One region of the Microlunatus soli genome, then DNA from elsewhere that is predicted to be linked to it. Evidence: predicted binding sites of a transcription regulator. Region 1 holds the regulator's gene; the other holds the start of a gene.
What was found. The regulator LexA, encoded in region 1, represses DNA repair genes until DNA is damaged. The targets are predictions, from matches to a motif close to TCGAACANNTGTTCGA.
Positions count from the first base shown of each region.

Region 2: the regulator LexA is predicted to act here: its motif matches at 3,675-3,690, upstream of ruvC (crossover junction endodeoxyribonuclease RuvC).

Region 1 covers NZ_LT629772.1:5,821,241-5,829,347, forward strand. Annotated here, with positions in the region: gene BLU38_RS26675 (DeoR/GlpR family DNA-binding transcription regulator) at 1-782, opposite strand, end outside; gene BLU38_RS26680 (glycerophosphodiester phosphodiesterase) at 1,131-1,826, shown strand; gene lexA (transcriptional repressor LexA) at 1,856-2,734, opposite strand; gene BLU38_RS26690 (hypothetical protein) at 3,055-3,486, shown strand; gene BLU38_RS26695 (VOC family protein) at 3,602-3,937, opposite strand; gene nrdR (transcriptional regulator NrdR) at 4,294-4,881, shown strand; gene BLU38_RS26705 (vitamin B12-dependent ribonucleotide reductase) at 5,111-8,023, shown strand.
Region 2 covers NZ_LT629772.1:6,483,023-6,491,129, forward strand. Annotated here, with positions in the region: gene secD (protein translocase subunit SecD) at 1-179, opposite strand, end outside; gene yajC (preprotein translocase subunit YajC) at 204-938, opposite strand; gene ruvB (Holliday junction branch migration DNA helicase RuvB) at 1,281-2,351, opposite strand; gene ruvA (Holliday junction branch migration protein RuvA) at 2,448-3,065, opposite strand; gene ruvC (crossover junction endodeoxyribonuclease RuvC) at 3,062-3,649, opposite strand; gene BLU38_RS29665 (hypothetical protein) at 3,836-4,186, opposite strand; gene argG (argininosuccinate synthase) at 4,379-5,803, opposite strand; gene BLU38_RS29675 (Stf0 family sulfotransferase) at 5,904-6,641, shown strand; gene arc (proteasome ATPase) at 6,684-8,107, opposite strand, start outside.

The DNA.
Region 1 (8,107 bases):
GACGAGGCGGCGCCGAGGGCGACAACCGTGACCTTCACCCGCGGATCGATCTCGGCCAACACCTCCGCCGGGGCTGCGTCGGTGGTGATCAGTTCGTCGATCATCTCCCAGCCGCAGACCCGGTAGAGCGAGGATGCGCCGATCTTGGTCTCGTCCAACAGCAGCACGCGGCGCCGGGCCGAGCGCAGCATCTCCTGCTTGAGCGTGACGATCCGCTCTTCCTGGTGATAGATGCCGGCCGCATCCGCAGTGGTCGAGGAGACGAAGACCGTGTCGGGACGTAAGGCGTGCACGGCGTCCACGGCGCCGACTCCGAGATAGGACTCGTGGCTGCGGTCGTACTCACCACCGATCGCTTGGGCCACTACTCGGGTCGAGCGGGAGAGCGCGATCAGCGACGGCAGGTAGTTGGTGATCACCTGGATGGTCATCGCGGAGCGGATCAGCGGATCGACCATCGCCGAAGCGGTCGAGGAGTCGTCGATCATCACTGTCTGGCCGTCGCGGACGGACTCGGCGGCTGCGTTGGCCAACGTCTGTTTCTGCGCGACGGCCAACCGCCGACGGATCGCGGCGGCGATCTCGTAGCTTCCGGTCCGGGTGACGCTGGCGCCGCCGTGGAACTTGCGGACCAGACCGCGTTGCTCGAGTTCGTCCAGGTCACGATGAACAGTCATCACCGAGACGTCGAAGCGGGCGGCGAGTTGCTTGGCCGCCTCCGAACCGACCTCGACCAGATGATCGACGATCGCCGCCAGCCGCGCGTCGCGGGTCTGCGTCATCGTTGTGTGAACCCTCCTGTGATGGACGCCGAAGAAGATCACATCATGCGGCGCACAAATAACATATGAAGTCTAGATGAACGGTGCCGAACGCGTGGGTCTTCGGCGTCGCGTCGTCGTCGCCTCGTGGTCTGTCGGGCTCGCCTCCGAGAGCTTCCATCATCGCGATGGCTAGGGAAAACACTGGCTGGGACCGGATGATTCGCGACATCGAAGGGACCTTGGTGCAGCCTGTGTCGGTCCACCAACGATTTTGCGTGGTGTGTGAAGATTGGACCCGTGACTGTTAATGCAGGTCGGCGCGCAACCGGGACCGCAGCGGTTCCGGGTGGTCCGCGCGGGATCCGGGTGACGGGTCACCGCGGTGCGATGGCGCACGCCCCGGAGAACACTGCCCTCAGCCTGGTGACCGCGGAGCAACTGGGCGTCGACGAGATCGAGTTCGACGTCCGGCTCAGTGCCGACGGGGTGCCGGTGATCAGTCACGACGATGATCTTGCCCGCGTGCTGGGGGCGAGTCCGGCGCCGCGAGTGAGTACGACCGCGTGGTGCGATCTGCAGCGCCTGCGACTGCCGCGGGGGCAACGCCTGCTGACGTTGCCGGAGGTGTTGGAGCTGACCCAGTCCGATCTCCAGATCGAGGTCAAGGCGCCGACCGCACCGGCGCTGGTGGCCGAGGTGCTCGCCGAATATCCCGATGATCAACAACGATGCCTGCTGACCAGCTTCCAGGTGCCGATCCTGGCCGAGTTGCAACAGTTGCTGCCGCAGATCCCGCGCGGGGTGATCGCCAATTCCTATGACGACGCGTTGCGGGTCAGCGCCCACGACGTCGGCGCCTCGGCGGTGATGTCGGGGTGGAAGGGATTGACGCCGGCAGTGGTGGACCGTCTGCATGATGAGGACATCCAGGTTGCGGGCTGGCCGGTGCGCAACGCCGACGACGCCGCGCTCGCCGTCGAGCTCGGCGTCGACATGATCACTGCCGATGCGCCGGGAGAGGCGCGGGAATGGCTGGACAACGCGCTGGCCGCTCCCGCCTGACAGATCGCGCCCAGCCTGACTGATCAGGCTCAGACCCGCCGCAGCACCGCGACAACCTTGCCGAGGATCGAGGCGGCGTCGCCGTCGATCGGGTCGTAGGCCTCGTTGTGTGGCATCAGCCAGACGTGACCGTCGGCCCGGCGGAACGTCTTGACTGTTGCCTCGTCGTCGAGCAGCGCGGCCACGATGTCGCCGTTCTCCGCAGTCTGTTCCTTACGGACGACGACCCAGTCGCCATCACAGATCGCTGCGTCGATCATCGAATCGCCGCGGACCTCCAGCAGGAACAGATCACCCTCGCCGACCACCTGCTTGGGTAGCGCGAAGACATCCTCATAGCGCTCCTCGGCCAGGATCGGCCCGCCGGCTGCGATCCGACCGAGCACCGGTACGTGCACCGGCGCCGGGAACGCGTCGTCGATGCCGGTCTCGTCGCTGGTCGCCGATACCCGGTGGGGAAGCGGGCGGACAGCGGAGACACCGTCGGAGGTGCCGGTGAAGTCCTGCGGCAGGATCACCTCCATCGCCCGCGGCCGGTTCGGGTCGCGGCGGAGGAATCCCTTCTGCTCAAGGACCTTCAGCTGGTGGGCGACGCTGGAGGAGCTGGCCAATCCGACCTCGTCGCCGAGCTCGCGGATGCTCGGCGGGTAGCCGCGATTCTCCACCGCGTCCTTGATCACCTCGAGGACGCGTCGTTGCCGCGGTGTCAGACCGCTCGCATCCGGCGGGCCGTCGGGCAGCGGGGTCACCGACGCCCGCTCCGAGACCTCCGCCGAACGACGACGGGCCTGCGCGATCTGCGCCTCGACGTCTGAATTGCGCGGCCGGCCCCGCTTGCCTTGCTTCCCGGCGGTGGAGGTAGTACCGCGTCCCCCAGTGCGGCTGGAGCTCTTCTTCGAATCGGCCATGTGCTCACCGTAGGGAAAACTGAGGCGGGAATCAAACAATTGTTCGAGCGGCGTGTCGGCGTGTCGCGCTCGGATCCGGGGGATCCGGGGCGTCTCGGCGAAGCGGTCGAGGAGAACTGTCAGAGGTGCCTGATGTGCTGTTGTTCGTCGGATCGCAGCAGCGTACGGCCGACGAGGTAACGAATGAGAACGAATGTACGAATGGTCTTGCGAATGACCCGCGGATCGACTACAAATCACACAGGCGTTCGATCGAACATCCGTTCGAGAGACGTGCGAGTCAGTCACTTGGCTCGAATCGAGTTACAGGGGAGTCGAAGATGAGTGCAGCAACGATCGAGGCGGTCTCGTCGGCGCACGGCGACAAGGATCGGGCAACCCGAACCGCAGCTCCGATCCGGGTCCGTCGGCCGCGGCGCAGCCGGGGTAGCGGCCGAGGTGCCGCGCCGGTGGGCCGCTCGACGACCGGCGTCGCTGCACCCCGGCTGGTTCCCGGCCGTTCGGTCCCCGTCGACGGCCGGCAGGCAACGGCCACGGCATGCCGCGACGAGCGTGTTGCGGCGGCCGGAGTGCGTTCGGTGCGTCAGGCGGCGACCGCGAGCTGGCGGCTGACCAACCGAGGGATCGCGGTGGTGATGATCACCGGTGCGATGCTGATGGCAGCCGCGGTCACCGTCATCACGGCGACCGCACTGACGGTGACCTCACCCGATTACACGCCGGCGGGCCATTCGGCCGTCGCCGGTCGCTGATCACGACCGTCAGCGCTCCGCCACCCGGTCGTCCCGGCTGCTCGGCAGGTGTCGCCGTGTTTTGTGACACCGGGCCGTCCCGCGCCGCAGCGCAGGCCGTCCGTCCGGGTTCGGATCAGGTCGTGCCGCCGAGTCCCGTCTCGTTGCCGTCCGGGTCCCGGTAGACGTACTTACTGACTCCGTCAAGTCGCTCGATCTCTGTCGGTTCCAGTCCGCGGGCGGCCAGCGCTGCCACCCGGTCGGCCAGGTCATCGGCCCAGATCATGTTGACCGCGCCACCGGCGCGCTCCGGCTGCTGGACGATGTAGACGAACTGGTTCTCCGCCAGCTGCCAGACGGCCTCGATGTCGTTGGGGTAGAACGACGGCTCGGCACCCAGCAGCCGCACGTACCACGCCAGGGCAGCCCGAAAGTCCCGGACCGGGATCCCGGCGAAGAGCCCGTTCGCCACGGCACACCTCCTGGTCGGGGTCGATCGCCCTCGCGGCTGCCGGACAGCCTATGGCGGCGGCCACCCCATGCGCCAGAGCTGCTCGGCTGGGCGGCTGGGCTGGTCGGTCCGCCCTCACTGAGGGCTCATCGAGGCTGCCCGGACGGTCCCCTCCGACACGCCACGCGCGGCCGGCGGTGACGGTTGACTGCTCACCCCGGCGGACGTAGTATCCATATCTAGTAGTTACAGACGTGTGTTTCGTCCACAATTTGTGTTCGCTATCCACACATCGTCCACATCCGATCCACATGGTCGCCCACAAGTCGTCCCCAGAGTTGTCCCCAGGACGAGGCCGGAGCAGAGAGAAGGACGTCGTGCATTGCCCGTACTGCCGGCACACCGATACCCGGGTGCTGGACTCCAGGGTCGCCGAGGACGGCGGCAGCATCCGCCGCCGTCGGCAGTGCCCGGAGTGCGAGAGCCGGTTCACCACGATCGAGCAGATGCTGCTCGCGGTGGTGAAGCGGTCGGGCGTTGTCGAACCCTTCAATCGCGACAAGGTTGTCAGTGGCGTACGCAAGGCTTGCAAGGGCCGGCCGGTGAATGAGGACCAGCTGGCCAAGCTCGGCCAGGAGGTCGAGGAGGCGCTGCGGGCGTCCGGCAAGCCGGAGGTGCCCGCCGACGAGGTGGGGGTGGCGATCTTGGGGCCGTTGCGCAAGCTCGACCAGGTGGCGTACCTGCGGTTCGCCAGCGTCTACCGCCAGTTCGCGTCGGTGGACGACTTCGAGGCCGAGATCGCGACGCTGCGGATCGAGCAGGATCCGCCCGGGATCGAACCGTTGATCCCGGAGCTGGCCACCGCCGGCCGCGTCGCCAAGCCCGTTGCCGCGCGCAGCCGCACCGGTCGCCGATCCGCGGTGAGCAAACGCGCCGCCGGATCGGGCAACCAGCGGTCCCCCTGAACTCCGGGACGGGCCTCCGCGCACTTGGGGAAGGGTGCGTGGGTCCGTCCCGGTCTGACCCCCCGCTGCCCGATGACCGAGCTCGGGCCCGGGTACCGGTAGTACCTCACCACATCGCAACAGCAGCAGTGGCAAGACCGATACAGCACGACGTTCAGCATCAGCAGTTCCACGATCAGCAGGCCGGACCCGACATCTCGGCATCTGCTGGAGAGAGAGGCAGTCACCTATGTCCGAAACGACCCGCTCGGACCAGCAGTCCAGCCGGCAGAAGAAGGCCGCCGAGAAGGTCCCCGGCGCCGGCCGGGGACTGACCATCGGCCGCGTCTTCACCACTGAGGGCGTGCATCCGTACGACGAGGTGAGCTGGGAGCCGCGTGACGTCGTCCAGACCAACTGGAAGACGGGTGAGACGGTCTTCGAGCAGAAGGGTGCGGAGTTCCCCGACTTCTGGAGCGTGAACGCGTCCACCATCGTCACCACGAAGTACTTCCGTGGTGCCGTGGGCACCGACGTCCGTGAGCGCAGCCTCAAGCAGCTGATCGATCGGGTCGTGAAGACCTATCGCAGGTCCGGCGAGGAGAACGGATACTTCGCCACCGGCGCCGACGCCGACATCTTCGAGCACGAACTGACCTGGATGCTGCTGCACCAGTTCTTCAGCTTCAACTCGCCGGTCTGGTTCAACGTCGGTACCAACGCGCCGCAGCAGGTCAGCGCCTGTTTCATCCTGAGCGTCGACGACTCGATGGACTCGATCCTCAACTGGTACAAGGAAGAGGGCTTCATCTTCAAGGGCGGTTCGGGCGCGGGCCTGAACCTGTCCCGGATCCGGTCCTCCAAGGAACTGCTCAGCTCGGGCGGCACGGCGTCGGGGCCGGTGTCGTTCATGCGTGGCGCGGATGCTTCGGCCGGGACCATCAAGTCCGGTGGCGCAACCCGTCGGGCGGCCAAGATGGTGGTGCTGGATGTCGATCATCCCGACATCGAGGAGTTCGTCGAGACCAAGGCGCGCGAGGAGGACAAGATCCGCGCGCTGCGCGACGCCGGTTTCGACATGGACCTCGGCGGCAAGGACATCGCCTCGGTGCAGTACCAGAACGCGAACAACTCGGTCCGGGTCACCGACGAGTTCATGCGGGCCGTCGAGGACGGCACCGACTTCGGGCTGCGTGCGCGGCACACCGGTGAGGTGATCGAGTCCGTCGACGCCAAGGAGCTCTTCGGCAAGATCGCCCAGGCGGCGTGGGAGTGCGCCGACCCGGGCATCCAGTACGACGGCACCATCAACGATTGGCACACCAACCCCGAGACCGGCCGGATCACCGCGTCCAACCCGTGCTCGGAGTACATGAGCCTGGACAACAGCTCCTGCAACCTGGCCAGCCTCAACCTGCTCAAGTTCCTGAAGGACGACGACACCTTCGACGCGCCGCTGTTCACCAAGGCCGTCGAGTTGATCATCACCGCGATGGACATCTCGATCACTTTCGCCGACTTCCCGACCGAGGCGATCACCAAGACCACCAAGGACTACCGTCAGCTGGGCATCGGGTACGCCAACCTCGGCGCACTGCTGATGGCGACCGGCCACGGCTACGACTCAGAAGGTGGCCGCGCCGTCGCCGGTGCCATCACCTCGCTGATGACCGGCGTTGCCTACCGGCGGTCCGCCGAGTTGGCTGCCGTGGTCGGACCGTATGCCGGTTACGCCCGCAACGCCGACGCCCACAAGCGGGTGATGCGCAAGCATCAGGCCGCCAACGATGAGCTGCGAACGCTGGGCGGCTTCGACGGCGACATCCACAAGCTGGCCGCCAAGGAATGGGACCAGGTCGTCAAGCTCGGTGAGAGCAACGGCTTCCGCAACGCCCAGGCCTCGCTGCTGGCACCGACCGGCACCATCGGCTTCATGATGGACTGCGACACCACCGGCATCGAGCCGGACTTCTCCCTGGTCAAGTTCAAGAAGCTGGTCGGCGGCGGTTCGATGCAGATCGTCAACCAGACCATCCCGCGGGCGTTGAAGAACCTCGGCTACACCACCGAGACCAGCGAAGCGATCGTGGAGTACATCGCCGAGCACGGTCACGTGATCGACGCTCCGGGCCTGAAGCCGGAGCACTACGAGGTGTTCGACTGCGCGATGGGGCAGCGGGCCATCAAGCCGATGGGCCACGTGCGGATGATGGCGGCCACCCAGCCGTTCCTGTCCGGCGCGATCTCCAAGACCGTCAACCTGCCGGAGAGCGCAACGGTCGAAGAGATCGGTGAGGTCTACCTGGAGGGCTGGAAGCTCGGCCTCAAGGCGCTCGCGGTCTACCGGGACAACTGCAAGGTCGGTCAGCCGTTGAGCGACGCCAAGTCCAAGGGATCGGACAAGGCCGGCGACACCCAGTCCGCCGACGCCAAGTCCGAGGAGGTGCGGGTGGAGTACCGCCCGATCCGCCGCCGGATGCCGAAGTCCCGGGTCAGCCGGACCACCTCGTTCTCGGTCGGTGGTGCCGAGGGCTACATGATCTCCGGTGCTCACGAGGACGGCGGACTGGGCGAGGTCTTCCTCAAGCTCGGCAAGCAGGGCTCGACCCTTGCCGGTGTGATGGATGCCTTCTCGATCGCGATCTCGGTGGCACTGCAGTACGGCGTGCCGCTGGAGACCTACGTCGAGAAGTTCACCAACATGAAGTTCGAGCCGGCCGGTCTGACCGACGACCCGGACGTGCGGATGTCGCAGTCGATCATGGACTACGTGTTCCGCCGGTTGGCGCTGGACTACCTGAGCTTCGACGAACGGTCCGAACTTGGGATCTACACCGCCGCTGAGCGGGCCCGTCAGGTCGAGACCGGTTCGTACCTGCCCGTCGAGGAGGCGACCGACGAGTCCGAGGCGGATTCGCTGACGTCGGAGGCGAAGACCGAGGCGCCGGCCGTAGCCGAGCCGACCACCGAGTCGGTGGCCACCAAGGCGTCGACGTCGTCAGCGCCGGCACCCAAGAATGCACACACCACCGCCGAGCTGATGGAGTCGATCTCCGGGATGAGCGTCGACGCACCACTCTGCTTCACTTGCGGGACGAAGATGCGGCCCAGCGGCAGCTGCTACGTCTGCGAAGGTTGCGGATCGACCAGCGGCTGCAGCTGATCACCTTCCCTTGATCAACAGACAGGAGCGTCCCGGATTCGTCCGGGACGCTCCTGTGTTTCAGACGGTGGTTCCGCGTCGATT
Region 2 (8,107 bases), 660 kb from region 1:
GACACCGACCCCTTCCCGGTGGTGTTCCGGGCGGTCAGGGTGATCGTCGTGCCCCCGCTCAGGTCAAGCCCGAGTCTCGGGGTCCAGTTCTTGGTGACCGCCATCAACCCGTACAGGGCTGCGATCACGATGAAGAAGGCCACCAGCGTACGCAGTGGATGGCCGACCTTTGATGCCACAATCGGTCCTCGGGGTGTCGGTCCTCAGGCTTGCTTCTGGTCGTCGCCGTTCGGCGTCTCCGACTCGCCTGCTGGCGTATCCGGCTGGCCGCCGTTTTCGGCGTCCTCCCGAGACCGGACCTGGTCGTCGTAGGCGTTCAGCGAAGACTCACCCAACGACGATCCCGAAGAATAGGACCCGGACGGTTCGCTGCTGCCCTGCGGGGGCCACGGCGCCGTCTGGTGCTGGGTCGGTTCCTCGGTCGGTGAACTGAAATCGGGACCAGCCCCCTGCTGATCCGCTGCGGAATATCCCTGGTCCCCCGGGGCGTACTCGTGGATCGGCGCGCCGCCGGCCAGGCCACTGGCCGACCCTGCCTGATCGCCCGAACCGTCCTGCTCGCCGGTTCCCGCGGCAGCACCGGTCCCGGCCGCGCCGCCGGCTGCGGCAGCGCCCAACTGCGATCCTGCACCAGGGCCGTCGGAGGCACGGTAGGAGCTCAGCTCGGCGTCCTCTTCCTCATCGCCGACGACCCGACCGACGGCCTGCTTCAGCATCGTGATCCGCGCGCCCGGCGAGGTCTCCAGTACGACCTGCTTGTCGCCCATCGCCACGATCGTGGCGTAGATCCCGGTCGTGGTGACCACTCGAGCACCCGGCTCCAGCTTGCGCACCATCTCCTGCTGCTGCTGCGTCCGCTTCCGCTGCGGCCGGATGATCAGGAAATAGAACGCAATGATCATCACGACGATCAAGATGATCGATGTGTAACTCTGCACTTCGGATTCACGTCCAATCGTCGGCGTCGGGACGCCGCTGAGGTTGCCGTCGGGCGGTCGTTTCAGTCGTGTGGGCGGGTCGACTACGCGGCCCGGCCCGACTGCTCCGACCGCCGTACTCTACCCAGTGTCCACGACAAACCCCGACAGCGCCGCACCGACGCCGCCCGAGGACCGATTCGCCAGGGGCGATATCGCAACACAAGTCGCCATATGACCCTCGCCGCGCACCCTCCCGGGGCGATATGGCAACACCAGGCACCATATGACCCCGGCCGCGCAGATCCCCAAGGGACGATTTCCCAGCACGGGACACCATCCGACCGGCACCGGCAACGCTGCTCAGCTGAACAGGTCTGGTTCCTCGGCGGTGGTGGTGGTCTGCTGCCGCGGCGGGGTGAGCCCGAGATGCCGCCAGCCGGCCGCGGTCGCCACCCGTCCGCGCGGGGTACGCATCAGGAAACCGAGCCGGACCAGGAACGGCTCGGCGACCTCCTCGACGGTCTCGGTCTCCTCACCGACCGCGATCGCCAGCGTGCTCAGTCCGACCGGACCGCCGCCGAATTTGCGGCAGATCGCGTCCAACACGCCGCGGTCCAGCCGGTCCAGCCCGAGCGTGTCCACCTCGTACAGATCGAGCGCGGCGCGGGCGACCGCCTCGGTGATCCGGCCGTCGGCCCGGACCAGCGCGTAGTCCCGAACCCGGCGCAGCAGCCGGTTGGCGATCCGCGGCGTGCCCCGGGATCGGCTGGCGATCTCGACGGCGCCGGACGGGTCCAGGTCGGCGCCGATCAACGTGCCGGACCGGGCCACGATCCGTTCCAGCGCTTCGGCGTCGTAGAAGTCGAGCTGGGCGTTGAAGCCGAACCGGTCCCGGAGCGGCCCGGGCAGCATCCCGGCCCGAGTGGTCGCCCCGACCAGCGTGAACTGCGGGATGTCCAGTGGGATCGCCGTCGCGCCCGGTCCCTTGCCCACGACGACGTCGACCCGGAAGTCCTCCATTGCCAGATAGAGCATCTCCTCGGCGGGCCGGGACATCCGATGGATCTCGTCGAGGAAGAACACCTCGCCCTCGGTCAGGCCGGACAGGATCGCAGCCAGATCTCCGGCGTGCTGGATCGCCGGGCCGCTGGAGATCCGCAACGGTGCACCCATCTCGGCGGCGATGATGCCGGCCAAGGTCGTCTTGCCGAGCCCGGGCGGGCCGGACAGCAGTACGTGGTCGGGCACCGCATTGCGGGCCCGGGCCGCCTCCAGCACCAGGCCGAGTTGGTCACTGACCCGGGGTTGGCCGTCGAACTCGGCCAGCGTGGTCGGTCGCAGCGCCGATTCCGCGGCCGACTCGTCCGGGTCGGGATGCGGATCGACCAGGTCGGTGCCGCCGTCGTCGGGCCACTCGTCGCGTTCAGCCATGGTGTCCCCCATCATTCCCGATCCCGCCGACCATCCGCCTGACCCCCACCGCGCGACCACCATCGGTCGGGCCGAAGATCGACCTGCAGCGATCGATCAGGCCTTGGCCAGGGTCCGGAGCGCGGCCCGCATCAGTTCGGCGATGCTGATCGTCGGGTCGTCGGCGGCGAGGTGTTCGACCCGCGTACACGCGGCGTCGGCGTCCTTGGCCGACCAGCCGAGGCCCTGCAGACCCTGGCTGACCTGATCCCGCCACTCCTCGTCGTTGCCCGGTTCCGGTCCTGCGGCGGCATCGGTCGGGTGATCGGCGACGATCGCGTTCACCTTGTCCTTCAACTCGATCACGATCCGTTGGGCACCCTTCCGGCCGACGCCGGGGACCCTGGTCAGCGCGACCAGGTCCTCGGTGGCGATCGCCTTCCGCAGCTCGTCCGGGGCCAGCACGGCCAGCGCTGCCTGGGCCAGCTTCGGCCCGACGCCGGAGGCGCTCATCAGCAACTCGAAGAAGTCGCGCTCCTCACCGGTGCCGAAGCCGTACAGGGTCAGCGAGTCCTCCCGGACCACCAGCGAGGTGGCCAGGGTCGCGGGCTGCCCGGCCCGCAGGTCGGCGGTGGTGTTCGGGCCGCACAGCGTCTTGATGCCGACTCCGTTCACATCGATCACCGCCGAGGTGGCGGCGAGCTGGATGACGGTGCCGGAGAGTTGAGCGATCATGCCTCATGTCCTGGTACGGAAGGAGTTCGTCGGCGGGCCAACGCGTACGCACGGCGTTGGCGTGCTGCTTGTTCGGTGGCGGCCTGTTCGGCGCGCACCAGACGATCACTGGCCGCGCCGCGCCAGACGTGACAGATCGCCAGCGCCAGCGCATCCGCGGCGTCGGCCGGCTTCGGCGTCGCCGCCAAACGCAGCACCCGGGTCACCATCGCACCGACCTGGGCCTTGTCGGCCCGACCGGAGCCGGTGATCGCCGCCTTCACCTCACTCGGTGTATGCAACGCGACCGGAAGCCCGTGCCGGGCCGCGACCAGCATCGCCACTCCCGCGGCCTGCGCGGTGCCCATCACGGTCTGCACGTTGTGCTGGGCGAACACCCGCTCAACGGCGACGACATCGGGCTGATGTTGGGTGATCCACTCGTCGAACGCCCGCTCCAGCCGCAGCAGCCGATAGGCGGTGTCGGTCCCGGTGTCGGTGCGGACGACGTCCACCGCGACCAGCTCCGGATTGCGACCGAGCGTGCCGTCGACGACGCCGAACCCGCATCGGGTCAGGCCGGGATCGATCCCGAGCACCCGCACGGCACACCTCCCTGGAACAGACGATCCGAACAGACGTTCGGACCCTATCTCAGGTACGCATCCGCGCCGCGCTGGGCAGCGGGCGTGTCGCCGACGACGCAGCCGGCGCCGGGTATCCGGATCCTGTGCGCACGACTGAGGGCCCCACTCGACGTGCTGCCGAGCGGGGCCCTCATCGAGTCGGCTTTACGGCTCGCCCGGTGGCGGGTTGACCAGGAATCCGGTGTGCCCGTTGCAGGAATCACCGGGCTGGAAGCCGGAGGCCTTGCGCTCGGCGGGCGTGGCGCCGAACGCTCCCTTGCTGTGTCCCCAGTTCTGCGGCGGTGCATTGCCGGGACCGGGGAAGCCCGCACCTTCACCGTCCTCCAGCCCGGAGTAGGCACAGATCGAATGGGCGTGGGCAGCTCCCAGACCCTCACCGCCCGGCGGCTGGCCGTTGCCGTTGATCTCGCCTCCGTAGGCGGTGCTGATCCCTCCGCCGAGGAGTGCCGCCGTTGCGAACGCGGTGGCGACGCCGGTCCTGAATGTGAATCGCATAGTTTCCCCCGATCCAATACGAATACTGATCCGACGGTAGCCCTGGCCGGGTGCCGGCGGGCCGAATGCGCATGATCAGCGATCGAGGACGGCTATCGGGCAGTTTGTTCCCTGCCGAGCAGCGCACGGCGGCCCCGGCTGCCCAGACCTACCGCCATGCGGAACCAGTGCGAGGCCCAGTCGCCTGAGTGATCAGTCGACGCCGGAGTCGATCGCGGCGCGGTCCAGGGCGTCTTCCTCGCCGGCGGCCGGGTTGGCGGTGATCCTGTCGGCACCACCCGGTTCGAGGGCACCGACCAGCTCGGACTCGCGCTGCGGCAGCGCGCCGAGCCCGGCGTACAGTTCGAGCTTGGTCCTGGTATCGGCGATGTCCAGATTGCGCATCGTCAGCTGACCGATCCGGTCGACCGGGCCGAAGGCGGCGTCCTCGGTACGTTCCATCGACAGCTTGTCCGGATGGTAGGAGAAGCGACTGCCGGTGGAGGACTCCCGGGTGTCGACGATCGTGTAGTCCTCACCGCGCCGCAGCCGCAGCACCACCGAGCCGGTGACCGCCGAGGCGACCCAGCGCAGCAGCCCTTCCCGGATCATCAGCGACTGCGGATCGAACCAGCGGCCCTCGTAGAGCAGCCGGCCGAGCTTGCGGCCGTCATTGTGGTAAGCGGCAACGGTGTCCTCGTTGTGGATCGCATTCAGCAGCCGCTCGTAGGCGATGTGCAGCAGCCCCATCCCCGGTGCCTCGTAGATGCCGCGGGACTTGGCCTCGATGATCCGGTTCTCGATCTGGTCCGACATTCCCAATCCGTGCCGGCCACCGATCGCGTTGGCCTCGTCGAACAGATCGACGACGTCGGCGTAGGTCTTGCCGTTGATCGCCACCGGCCGGCCGGCCTCGAAGGTGATCTCCACGTCCTCGGTCGGGATCTGCACCGCTTCGTCCCAGTACGCCACACCCATGATCGGCTCCACGATCTCCATCGAGGTGTCGAGGTGCTCCAGCGTCTTGGCCTCGTGGGTGGCACCGAGGATGTTGGCATCGGTGGAATAGGCCTTCTCGGTGCTGTCCCGGTACGGCAGATCGTGAGCGACCAGCCACTCCGACATCTCCTTGCGGCCGCCGAGCTCGGAGACGAACTCGGCGTCCAGCCACGGCTTGTAGATCCTTAAGCCCGGGTTGGCCAGCAGCCCGTAGCGGTAGAACCGTTCGATGTCGTTGCCCTTGAAGGTCGAACCGTCACCCCAGATCGAGACCTGGTCGGCCTGCATCGCCCGGACCAGCAGCGTCCCGGTCACGGCGCGACCGAGCGGGGTGGTGTTGAAGTAGACGCGGGCGCCGCTGCGGATGTGGAAGGCGCCGCAGGCGATCGCGGCCAGTCCCTCCTCCACCAGCGGCTTCTTGCAGTCCACCAGCCGGGAGAGCTCGGCGCCGTACTGTCCGGCCCGGCCGGGTACGGACGCGATGTCGGGTTCGTCGTACTGCCCCAGATCGGCGGTGTAGGTGCACGGAATCGCGCCCTTGTCGCGCATCCACGCGACCGCCACAGACGTGTCGAGGCCGCCGGAGAAGGCGATACCTACGCGCTCGTTGACCGGGATAGAGTTCAGCACCTTGGACATGCGCATCATTATGCAGCATCGCGAATGATTATGCACATCGGCGGTAGCGGGCGGTAATTCGCTTGGGCCGAGCGGCCGGACTTGGTTAGCGTCGCCGATCGTGACCCGACCCGGCACCGACGGCTACCTGATCTGCGCGACGCCGCGGACCGGCAGCACTCTGCTCTGCGGCCTGCTGACCTCGTCCGGGGTCGCCGGGCATCCCGCCTCGTACTTCAACCGCCGCGGTCTGCACGACTACGCCGAGACCTGGCAGATCGACCGACCGCGGGACGGACGGATCGATCGGACCTACCTGCGTGCCGCGACGGCCGCCGGTACGACGCCGAACGGCGTCTTCGCCGCCCGGATCATGGCCGAGTCGCTGCCGGAACTGATCAGCGACCTGGCCGCCGACTCGCCGCCGGCCGACTCGGAGCTGGAGCTGTTGAGCAGCCGGTTCGGCCGACTGCGGTTCGTCCACCTCCGGCGAGGCGACGTGGTGGCCCAGGCGGTGTCCTGGGCGAAGGCGCTGCAGACCCACTTCTGGCATCCGCACGAGGCTGTCCGGCCCGGCGGTGTCGCACCGCACTACGACGAGCAGCTGATCGGTCGGCTGGTCACCGCGATCGAGCAGTTCGAGGAGGCCTGGGCCGACTGGTTCACCGCCCAGGGCGTGGTCCCCCACCGGGTGACCTACGAGGAGTTGTCGGCCGATCCGGTCGACACCGCGCACGGCGTCCTCGATCATCTCGGCCTGCAGCTTCCGGCCGGCCGGGAGCTCGTCGTCGGGCACCGCAAACAGGCCGATCGCGTCAACAGCGACTGGGTCGAACGCTTCGGTAGCCACCGGGCCTGAGGCCGAGCCCGGACCACCATCGGACCAGGCTCGGCGTCGGCGTTACAGGTACTGTCCGGTGTTGCTGACGGTGTCGATCGAGCGACCGGGCTGGGTGCCCTTGTTGGACGAGATCAACGTCCGGATGAAGACGATCCGTTCGCCCTTCTTGCCGCTGATCTTGGCCCAGTCGTCGGGGTTGGTGGTGTTCGGCAGATCCTCGTTCTCGGCGAACTCGTCGATGATCGCCTGCATCAGGTGCCCGATCCGCAAGCCCCGGACCCCGGTGTCCAGGACGTCCTTGATCGCCATCTTCTTGGCCCGATCGACGATGTTCTGGATCATCGCGCCGGAGTTGAAGTCCTTGAAGTACAGGATCTCCTTGTCGCCACCGGCGTAGGTGACCTCGAGGAACTGATTCTCCTCGGAGTCCTCGTACATCCGGGTCACGGTGCGCTCGATCATCGCATCGATGGTGCGTGCCCGATCGCCGCCGAACTCCTTCAGATCCTCGTCGTGCAACGGAAGTGAGGAGGTCAGGTACTTGGTGAAGATGTCCCGGGCGGACTCGACATCCGGGCGTTCGATCTTGATCTTGACGTCCAGCCGGCCGGGTCGCAGGATCGCCGGATCGATCATGTCCTCCCGGTTGGAGGCACCGATGATGATCACGTTCTCCAAGCCCTCGACGCCGTCGATCTCGCTCAGCAGCTGCGGCACGATGGTGTTCTCCACATCGGAGGACACGCCGGTACCCCGGGTCCGGAACAGCGAGTCCATCTCGTCGAAGAAAACGATCACCGGCATCCCGTCGGTCGCCTTCTCCCGGGCCCGCTGGAAGACCAGCCGGATGTGCCGCTCGGTCTCGCCGACGTACTTGTTCAGCAGCTCCGGGCCCTTGATGTTGAGGAAGAAGCTGCGTCCTTCGCGGCCGGTGCGCTCGGTGACCTTCTTGGCCAACGAGTTGGCCACCGCCTTGGCGATCATGGTCTTGCCGCAGCCGGGCGGGCCGTAGAGCAGTATTCCCTTCGGCGCCTTCAACTCGTGCTCGGCGAACAGTTCCTTGTGCAGGAACGGCAGCTCGACGGCATCACGGATCGCCTCGATCTGGTTGCCCAGACCGCCGATCTCCTCGTAACCGATGTCCGGCACGTCCTCCAGGACGAGCTCCTCGACATCCATCTTCGGGACGCGTTCGTAGGCGAAGTGCACCCGTCGGTCGACCAGCAGCGAGTCGCCGGACCGCAGCTTCTCCGACAGCAGCCGGTCGGCCAGCCGGACCACGCTCTCCTCGTCGCCGTGCCCGACGATCAGCGCGCGTTCGCCGTCGGCCATCACTTCCTTGAGGCTGACCACCTCGCCGACCTCGTCGAACTTGAGCACGCCGACCACATTCAGCGCCTCGTTCAGGATCACCTCGCGACCGGGTTCGAGTTGGTCGGCCTCGATCTCCGGGCTGACGCTGACCCGCATCTTGCGGCCGGCGG